3 regions of the Paenibacillus sp. MAH-35 genome follow, and region 3 is predicted to be linked to each of the others. Evidence: riboswitches for the same ligand, from Rfam matches in the RefSeq annotation. Region 3 holds a riboswitch; each other region holds the start of a gene.
The links. Region 3 has a riboswitch for ZMP and ZTP ahead of glyA (serine hydroxymethyltransferase). Riboswitches for the same ligand answer to the same signal wherever they lie in the genome.
Positions count from the first base shown of each region.

Region 1: another riboswitch for ZMP and ZTP. It lies ahead of AC3Y2E_RS00220 (bifunctional 5,10-methylenetetrahydrofolate dehydrogenase/5,10-methenyltetrahydrofolate cyclohydrolase); the one in region 3 lies ahead of glyA (serine hydroxymethyltransferase).
Region 2: another riboswitch for ZMP and ZTP. It lies ahead of rpiB (ribose 5-phosphate isomerase B); the one in region 3 lies ahead of glyA (serine hydroxymethyltransferase).

Region 1 is NZ_JBYUPU010000001.1:59,295-62,567, forward strand. It holds gene AC3Y2E_RS00215 (ABC transporter substrate-binding protein) at 234-1,553, shown strand; ZMP/ZTP riboswitch at 1,608-1,692, shown strand; gene AC3Y2E_RS00220 (bifunctional 5,10-methylenetetrahydrofolate dehydrogenase/5,10-methenyltetrahydrofolate cyclohydrolase) at 1,798-2,664, shown strand; gene AC3Y2E_RS00225 (cyclodeaminase/cyclohydrolase family protein) at 2,661-3,273, shown strand, end outside.
Region 2 is NZ_JBYUPU010000033.1:26,824-30,096, forward strand. It holds gene AC3Y2E_RS25835 (manganese efflux pump MntP) at 1-301, shown strand, start outside; gene AC3Y2E_RS25840 (low molecular weight protein arginine phosphatase) at 398-979, shown strand; ZMP/ZTP riboswitch at 1,082-1,162, shown strand; gene rpiB (ribose 5-phosphate isomerase B) at 1,333-1,791, shown strand; gene AC3Y2E_RS25850 (TIGR01440 family protein) at 1,840-2,457, shown strand; gene glyA (serine hydroxymethyltransferase) at 2,700-3,273, shown strand, end outside.
Region 3 is NZ_JBYUPU010000012.1:107,239-110,511, forward strand. It holds gene AC3Y2E_RS15530 (heparinase II/III domain-containing protein) at 1-1,197, shown strand, start outside; ZMP/ZTP riboswitch at 1,354-1,432, shown strand; gene glyA (serine hydroxymethyltransferase) at 1,502-2,812, shown strand; gene AC3Y2E_RS15540 (phosphotransferase-like protein) at 2,976-3,273, shown strand, end outside.

The DNA of each region.
Region 1 (3,273 bases), on a different contig from region 3:
CGCTTATCGCCCCATCGCCCGATATCGCCCCGCCCCCGTCTAAGCGCACTGACCGACTACCAGTCCATATCAAGCCGATGACGGGGTTTCCCCAAAAAACCACTGACAGTTAAATGAACCGCCAGCCTTCCCATTCGTGTCTAAAGCCATTAGCCGGAGTGCTGTGCTATATTTCTAATATGAAATCGCTTGCAGATCAAATTTCAAACAGATAACGATAAGGGGTGTCCATCATGAGTAAAAAAATGGTAAACGGTGTAATCGCAGCAGCGCTTGTATCCACAATGCTGGCCGCATGCGGAGGGAAAGGCCAAGCCGGTGTGCAGGGCGAAGACGTCCAGCAGCCGCCGAAGAAGGAAGAACCGATCGAGCTTGTCTTTTATGACGGCGGCGGCGACTGGCCGGCGGAAAGGTTCGAGAGAGAAATCGCGGGTCCGGTCAAACAAAAGTTCCCGCATATTACGCCGAAATTCGTACCGATGACGAACGGGAAAAAAGTGCAGGAGATGATTACGGCCGGCGAGCAGTTGGACCTCATTTTTTCGTCGACGGGACTCGTATACAACAATTTGCTCCAGCATGAGCTTCAAACCGATATTACGCCGCTCATCGAGAAATACAAGTTCGACTTGAATAAGCTCGAACCGGCGGTCGTCGACCAGATGAAACTGCTGGGCGGTGGAGGCATGTACGGGCTGCCTGTATTTATGTCGCCTGCTACCGTATATTACAATAAGGACATTTTCGACAAATTCGGTGTTCCGTATCCGAAGGACGGGAATACGTGGGACGATCTGTACGATCTGGCGAAACGGCTGACGCGGGAAGACGGAGGCGTCACGTATCGCGGGCTGTTCGTATCCGCCCAGCATTTCATGAGGCTGAATCCGTATTCGCTCAAAACGTTCGACCCGGCCACTCAGAAGGCGTCCTATTCCGAAGAAAAGTGGAAAAAGCTGTTCGACAATTTGACCCGTTTCTATACGCTTCCGGGTTATAACATGAACGGCAACCTGACGTATGTAACCAATCAGCGCAATACGTTCGTCAAAGACCGGACGGTCGCGATGTGGATTCCGGTCAGCACGCTGCACACGGCCCAAGAGCTGGAAGGCATGAATTGGGATCTGGCGACGTTCCCGGCGATGGCCGATCAGCCCGGCGTAGGGCCGCAGCCGTACCCGAACGCGTTCTGGCTGACGAATACGAGCAAGCATAAGGATCAGGCGTTCCAGGTGATGGCTTATCTGGCTTCGGAAGAGTTTCAATTGCCCGGCGTGAAGCGGGGAGAGTTCATATCCGCGCTGAAGAGCGAGGAGCTGAGAAAAGCGTTCGGTCAAGACGCGTCGATGTATAAAGGGAAAAACAGCAAAGCGATCGTACCGGCCAAGTTCGCTCCGGCGGCGCCGATCGGGAAATTCAACAGCGTCGCGGAAGGCAACCTGCTTACAGGCTTCAACAACGTAATCCTCGGCAAAAAGGACGTCAATACCGCGCTGCGGGAAGCGGAGGAAGCGACAAACAAAAAGATTCAGGAAGAGCTGAAAAAATAGAGCTGGCCTGCATTGCCAGCACGGACGAACTTTGATATGATGAGGGCAACTGAACAGTCCGCACGCGACTGGCGAATCAAGTGGGGCACCACTGGGGAGCGTGCGGAAGGGACAACTGCCGCTCGCCTGGGTAAAGTGTCCGGAGTACCGCATATAGCGGCTGCTTCGGATGCTTTTTTTGTTGTACGCCATTGCAGATATTGGGGATTCGTTAAAGGTTCCGCGATAACCGGGAGGGATACGTATGGGAGTATGGTTAAAGGCGAAGGAAACAGCCGAGCAAGTCCGTGCGGAAGTAGCGGCAGAAGCGGCGCGGCAGCGTGCAAACGGAACGATACCGAAGATAGCGGCGCTTGTAGTTGGCAGCGATCCGGCGTCCGTTTATTATGCGGAGACGAAACGTAAAGTCGCAGCGAAGCTCGGAATCGAGTTCGAGCTGATGAAACAGCCGGGAGATGTTACGCAAGATCAGCTGATCCGAATCGTATCGGAATGGAGCAGGGATGCAGCCGTACACGGAATTATGCTGGAGCTGCCGCTGCCCGCTCACATCTCGACTTCTGCGGTAGCGGAGGCGATCGATCCGCTCAAAGACGTCGACGGGGTCACACCGGCCAACCGGCTTGCCGTCATGACCGGCGAGCCCGGATTAGTTCCAGCTACTCCGCAGTCGTGCATCCGGCTGCTGAAGTCATACGGCTATACGCTGGAAGGAAAAAATGTAACGCTGGTCGGACGCGGTCAAACGGTCGGTTTGCCGCTGTTCCATATGCTGCAGCGGGAGCAGGCGACCGTCACCGTATGTCATTCGCGAACTCCCGATTTGACGTTTCATCTGAAACATGCGGATATTGTCGTAGCCGCTGTCGGGAAACCGGGAGTTATTACCTGGGAAATGATCCGACCCGGGACGATCGTCATAGATGCGGGCATCCATGAGCTGCCGGATGGAAGGATCACCGGCGATGTCGATCCGCGTGCGATCGAGGTTGCAGAAGCGATGTCTCCGGTCCCCGGGGGCGTAGGCACTTTAACGACGGCGCTGCTGTTCGAAAATGCGATGCGGGCGATTCGGCTGCAGCAGCAGGCTGGAAGGGAGGCCGCACGATGATGGAGCAGCAAAATGCGATGTTCGACCGGACGATTCGGTCGTTTGTTCAAGAAGCGGGAGCAGCCGTTCCGACGCCGGGCGGAGGCAGCATCTCGGCGCTCGTCGGAGCGCTCGGGGCCGCGATGGTGTCGATGGCGGCCAATTTTACACAAGGCGCGAAATTCGCCGGAGCGGAAGCGGCGATGAAAGAGGCGGTCGGCCGGTTGCAGGACTGGACCCGGGATTGCGAAGACTTGCTGGAGGCGGACGTCGCTTCTTTTGAACGATACATGTCGGCTCTGAAGCTGCCGAAATCGACGGACGAGGAGAAGCGGATGCGTGCGCAAGCGATCCAGGATGCGGCCGCGCAGGCGATCGAAGTGCCGCTCGCGCTTATGCGCGTATGCCGGGACGCCCTTGAGCAAACGGTGCGTATCGCGGAGTCCGCCAATCCGAACGTCATCTCCGATCTCGGGATCGGCGCGATTTTGTTCGAGTCGGCGGCTCAGTCCGCCTATTTGACCGTAGAAATCAATCTGGCCTCGCTGAAGGACGAGGAAGCGAAGCAGCGGTACGACGAACGGGCGGCTGAGCTGCTCGGGGACACGGCGAGGCTGAAGGAACAAGCCG
Region 2 (3,273 bases), on a different contig from region 3:
CGGACATATGATTTTCAGCTCGCTTCGGGGCCAAGAGGTTAAACCGATCGATCATCGCACGTTATGGGGACTGACCTTTTTCGCATTCAGCGTCAGCATCGATTCGATGTCGGTTGGCGTATCGCTCGGCATGTTTTCCACCGACCTGGCTTTCACCGTCCTAATGTTCGGTTTGTTCGGGGGCGTGATGTCCGTATTCGGATTGCTTCTTGGCCGCAGGGCCGGACACTGGGTCGGAGAGTATGGGGAGGCACTTGGAGGAGTGATCCTGCTGGCGTTTGGTATCCGATTTTTGATATAAACGAATGCATGAGGTACAATAGATGCGTAATCTGCCGGTCGTGGCTGCCTAACTACACTTGACTGACATGTAGAAGCGGGAAAGCGGGGGAGACGGATGTACGAACGGATCTTATTTGTATGTACGGGCAACACGTGCCGCAGTCCGATGGCGGAAGGTCTATTTCGCAAGCTGGCGACGGAAGCGGGGCTGAACACCGAAGCCCGTTCGGCGGGGGTATCGGCATGGGATGGTTCGCCGATTTCGAAGCATTCCGCCAACATTTTGCGGAGCCGGGGATTTGCGGGCAGCTTGACTTCAAGCGCACTTTCCGGCGAGACAATAGCTTGGGCGGACCTGATTCTGACGATGACGACCGGGCACAAGCAGACGATCCTTCGCCGGTATCCGGAATCTGCGGATAAAGTGTACACGCTCAAAGAGTTTGCCGAGGACGACCCTTCGGTTACGGAAACGGTTGCGGAGCAGCAGCGGTTTCACTCCGAGCTGCAAATCAAGCAGGCGCTCGGACAGACGATTACAGATGACGAGCTTCGCCGGGCGAAGCAGCTTGGGCTCGGGATGCCTGATTTCGATATAGCCGACCCGTTCGGCGGGAACCAGGAAATCTACGAGCAATGCGCCGACGAGATCGAAACTTATGTCGTGAGGTTGATACGCAAGCTTGCGCAGGGCTGACCGCGGGCGGGCAGTTGCCCGCCCGGAGTGGCAGCAGGTGCGGAGATGGTTCTTCCGTCTTTACAGCGCTGACAGGATGCGTTATGATACAGGTAAGAGTAAGGACTCCGATGTAACTGGCGACAAGTGGAGATTACCACAATGGAGCATCGGGGAATACGGCCGGTCGCCTGGGCAAAGAGCAGCGGCGTTTCCACGTGGAACGCGAGTCATGCTCTTTTTTCGCTTTCCGTCGGTTATACTAGTACAAAGTCAAAGCTGACGGCATACCCCCGAGACGGGACCGTGTTCGCCGACGGGCATTTGAACTTGTACCAGGCGCAAGTCTAACTTCAGGAACGGAGGTAGCACGAATGAAAATCGCAATCGGTGCGGATCACGCGGGTTTCCGGTTGAAGGACGAGATCGTGGCTGTATTAAAATCGGAAGGGCATGAGGTGGAGGATTTCGGCTGCAATTGCTCCGATTCCATCGATTATCCGGACTATGCTGTGCCTGTGTGCGAGAAAGTGGCTGCGGGAGAGGCGGATCGGGGAATCCTCATATGCGGAACGGGGATCGGCATGACGATCGCCGCCAACAAGGTGCCGGGCATCCGCTGCGCGCTCGTGCACGATTTGTTCTCGGCCAAAGCGACCCGCGAGCATAACGACTCGAACGTGCTCGCTATGGGGGAACGGGTGATCGGACCCGGGCTTGCGCTCGAAATTGTGAAGGTGTGGATCGGAACCGATTTTTCCAAAGGACCGCGGCATGAAAACCGGATTCGCAAAATCAAAGAGCTTGAAGATAAATACGCGCTTCATCCATAAAGCCGGTTAAAGGCTCGGCTGAAGCTGACGGAAGGGGAGCGGCTTTCCGTGAGTAGCAAGCAGAAGGAAGAAGGGCTGAATCTGGCCCGGATCGGCAAGGACGTGGAGCAGGTTCTTCGCGAGCTGGTGCAGGTGGGCGGCATACGGCCGGGCCAGATCGTCGTGATTGGGACAAGCACAAGTGAAGTGATCGGCCGGCGGATCGGAACGTCCGGCACCGGAGCGGTAGCGGAGCATATTTTTCGGGCTGTCGATACCTTGCGGCGGGAAGCCGGCTTTTATCCCGCCTTTCAATGCTGCGAGCATCTGAACCGCGCGCTTGTCGTAGAGCGGGAGATGCTCCGCTCCTATCCTCAACTGGAGGAAGTATCGGTTGTGCCGGTGGGCAAAGCCGGCGGCTCAATGGCCGCATACGCCTACCGCCATCTGCAGGACGCTTGTGTCGTCGAAACGATCGCAGCACATGCCGGATTGGATATCGGCGATACGCTGATCGGCATGCATCTTCGCCGCGTTGCCGTTCCGGCACGTCCGTCGGTAAGGACGATCGGTCATGCTCACGTCACCATGGCTTATACCCGTCCGAAGCTGATCGGCGGGGTGAGAGCCGTATACGAGCTGGAACAGCCCGATCCGAAGGGCGGCGGCAGTACTTTTTGTGATTAGTCTGCAAGTGCGAGTTCAAAAAGTCCGGTTTTCAGCACCGAGAAGATGGGGTGAAGCTAGGAAATGAGGAGCGGAGCGTAGTGGGAGCTACGAGAGCACCGGAAGTTCCGGCTGAATTCCATATTCGATGTCGAGCAGGCTTCCTGATCTGCTTCGTGATCAAAAGTGGACTTTTTGAACAACCTTTACAAGATTTTATTATTATACACTTTACTACTATATAGCGGGAGGAACTGAATATTATGGAACATTTGCGTAAAGCCGATCCTAAGATTGTAGAAGCGATGAATTTGGAGCTGGGCCGTCAGCGTGACAAAATCGAGCTGATCGCTTCCGAGAACTTTGTCAGCCAGGCCGTTCTGGAAGCTATGGGAACCGTACTTACCAATAAATATGCGGAAGGATATCCGGGCAAACGTTACTATGGCGGCTGCGAATACGTAGATATCGTCGAAGATATCGCTCGCGACCGCGCGAAAGAGCTGTTTGGCGCAGAACATGCCAACGTTCAGCCGCACTCCGGCGCTCAAGCGAACCTGGCGGTTTATCTGGCGGCTTTGAAACCGGGCGACACGGTACTCGGTATGAATCTGGCCCATGGTGGCCATTTGACTCACGGCAGCGCGGTTAACGCATCCGGTATTTTATATAATTTCGTAGCATACGGAGTCAGCGAGACGGATTCCCGCATCGACTACAACGAAGTGCGCAAAGCTGCTTTTAAGCATCGTCCCAGAATGATCGTAGCCGGAGCAAGCGCATACCCGCGCATTATCGATTTCGAAGCGCTCGCTTCGATCGCGAATGATATTGGAG
Region 3 (3,273 bases):
ACCGGCACGGTGGCGGACTTCACCCGCACGCTGACCGACGACAACTATATTGATGTGCAGACCGATCTGCAAGGCATCGGCCCAAGCGAATTGACCGGCCGCTGGATCTTCGTCGATAATGACGGCGTGCGCAATGCGGCTTATGAAATCAAAAGCGCTGTGCCGCTTGCGGGCGGTCTGCTGCGGCTGTCGATCGGCGAGAAGACGGTTGTGCGCGGCTATCTCAACAACGCGAACTTCAACCAAGGCTACCAGTATGATGTCGCCGTCGGACGAGCGTTTGCGATTCCGCTTGTCTCCGAGACCGTCGCGGAAGACACGTTTCCGATCACCGAAGCGAGTGTGCAGGGAGGAAGCGGGAGCGGCTGGCATACCGGAGACGCTACAGTAGAACTGCACGTATACGGAAACGCAGCAGCGGTTCAGCGTACGGAATACCGGGTGGAGGCAGAACGCGGTCCGGACGGAGGCCCGGTCGCGCCCGGCAGTGGCGGCAGTTCCGGACATGCGGGAGCTACAGGAGAATGGCGGGTGTACAACGGACCGGTCACGCTGACCGCCGAGGGCGAATATCGCTTCACCTACCGTTCCGTATACGCGAACGGAACCGCGGAAGCCGAGAAAGCGTTCCTTGTGCGCATCGACCGAACCGCGCCGGCCATAACTGCGGCAATTAACGGCGTTACCGTGGAGGACGGCTCCGGCTTGCCGGATGATACGGCTTCGGTCGTCTTGTCCGTCTATGCGGCAGACACGCTGTCGGGCCCCGGCCGCATTCAGGTGTGGCTCGACGGGACGGAGCATGAACCGGGGACGCCGATTGCGATCGGCGGACGCTCCGAGCCTCTGTCGCTGCGGATCGTAGCTGCCGATCAGGCAGGCAATGCGAGGCAGTCGTTGATAACACTGCATCCGGCTGCAATCGCCTATACGTTGTCCGGACTGGAACAAATCGCCTTGGACGCAGCTACGTCCGAGGCCATACAGGGTATCTTGGCTGCGCAGCTTCAGTACCGGATCGATATCGTCGGCCTTCTGCTCGAACAAGGGGCCGTGCAGACAGCCGCGGCTTATTTGGCAGACTTTTCCGCCTACATCAGTGATCCGTCGGTGCTCCAACAGGGGCTGATTGCCCCTGCGGCTTCGCTTGAGCAGAAAAGCTACATTGCGGAGCTGATCCTTGGTCTGGAGAGTTAGCAGAGGCTGGGAGGAGGCTAGGGGACCGTCAATCTCCAAGCAGATACGTATAAGGGGGATTAGCGTAAACGCAGCCATTCCCGGATAAAGTAGAATCATCTCGCAAAGAATGATTGTTAACTGTCAGAATATTTGATATTATATGACTAATTAAAAGGTACTGCGTGTGACTGGCGGAGCATGGGGAACCATGAGGAAGCACGCGGGGTATGTGCCGTACGCCTGGGCGAGAGTGATTAATCTTCGGATTAAGCGCTCTTTTTTTGTTTTCCCCATCCAATCCCGCAAAGGAGAGTTGATCGAAGTGGAAACGATTCAGACGTATTTGGACCAGCATGACCCCGAGGTTGCAGCCATGACGGAGGCGGAAAGCGTTCGTCAAAAAAGCACGCTTGCGCTCATCCCGTCTGAAAACTATTCCTCCATGGCCGTCCGGCTGGCGCTGGCCTCCTCATTCACCAACAAGTACGCCGAAGGTTATCCGTATTTTTGGGAAAACGGCGAACGAAGCATGCAGAAAAACGGGAGGTATTATCGCGGACAGGCGAACACAAACGCCTTGGAGCGCTTGACCATCGAAAGGGCGCTGAAGCTGTTTACGCCGAATCCGGAGGCGTATCATGCCAATGTGCAGCCCTTGAGCGGTTCGCCGGCCAATCTTGCGGTGCTGCATGCGTTTTTGAAACCGGGAGAAACGTTTCTCGGGCTTTCGTTGGACTACGGCGGACATTTGACCCACGGGCACCACGTGAACGTGACGGGCGTATCCTATCGAGCCGTTTTATACCGACTGAACGCCGATTATGAGCTGGACTATGACGAAATCCGCGAGCTGGCCCGCCGTCATTCGCCCAAGCTGATCATCTGCGGGGCGACTGCTTATCCGCTGCGGATCGATTTTCAGCGCTTGGGGGAAATCGCCAAAGAGGCCGGCGCGTTGCTTGTGGCCGATATCGCTCACATTTGCGGACTGTGCGTGACCGGGTATCACCCTCATCCGTTCCCCCATGCCGATCTCGTCACCACGACCACGCACAAAATGCTGCGCGGACCGAGAGCCGGACTCATCCTATGCAAAAAAGAGCTAGGCCCCGCCATTGACCAAGCGGTGTTTCCGGGACTTCAGGGAGGCCCGCACATGAATACGGTCGCAGCTATGGCAGTCGCCTTTCGGGAAGCGATGAGCGGGGAATACAAGCAATACGCCGGGCAGATTGTCCGCAATGCGAAGACGCTGGCCGAACATTTGCAGGCGGAGGGCTTTCGTCTGATGGGCGGACGAACGGAGAATCACCTGCTGCTGCTCGATATCGTTCATTCCGCTAACGGGCTGGCTGCCAAGGATGGGCATTGGCTTTCGATTCGCTGGGAGCGGGCCGGCATTATTGCTAACAAAAACGCCGTACCCGGCGATCGGAAGCCTTGGTACCCGTCCGGCATCCGGTTAGGCACGCCGGCCGTAACGACGCTGGGAATGAAAGAAGCCGAAATGCGGCAAATTGGCGATTGGATCGTACGTGCCACCCGCGGGGCCGATAACGACGCGGAGCTGGAACAAATACGCACGGAAATCGCCGCTATGATGGAGCGGTTCGCACCGGGACAATTGGTTTAGAGGGATGCGGGGATGATTTGAATTGTTCAAGGGCTGTCGAGAGACGTGCGGCCCTTTTTTGAAGTTACGGGAGTTTAGTTTAATTATAGTTGTTTTTTATTTCCAGAATTACAGTTTCGCTGGTAAAATTGAAGGAACTGAACGAATAAGGGGTATTAAGAAAATGAGTAAAGGCAGAATCGTTTTTTTAAACGGAGTTACGAGTTCTGGAAAAACCTCAATAGTAGATGCTTTACAGTTAAAATCGCACGAATTTTATTATGTTGTTGCCAATGACCTATTTGAAGAAATGATAGGTGAACGTTATCTTCGTGAAGATTATTGGAAGTATTTAAGTGAAGCAATTATGATGATGTACCACACTGCCAAATTATTTTCTGACCATGGTAAAAATGTGCTTATTGACGGTATTCTGGTGGAAAGACCTGAATTAAGACCACATTATGAAAAAGTGAAGAATT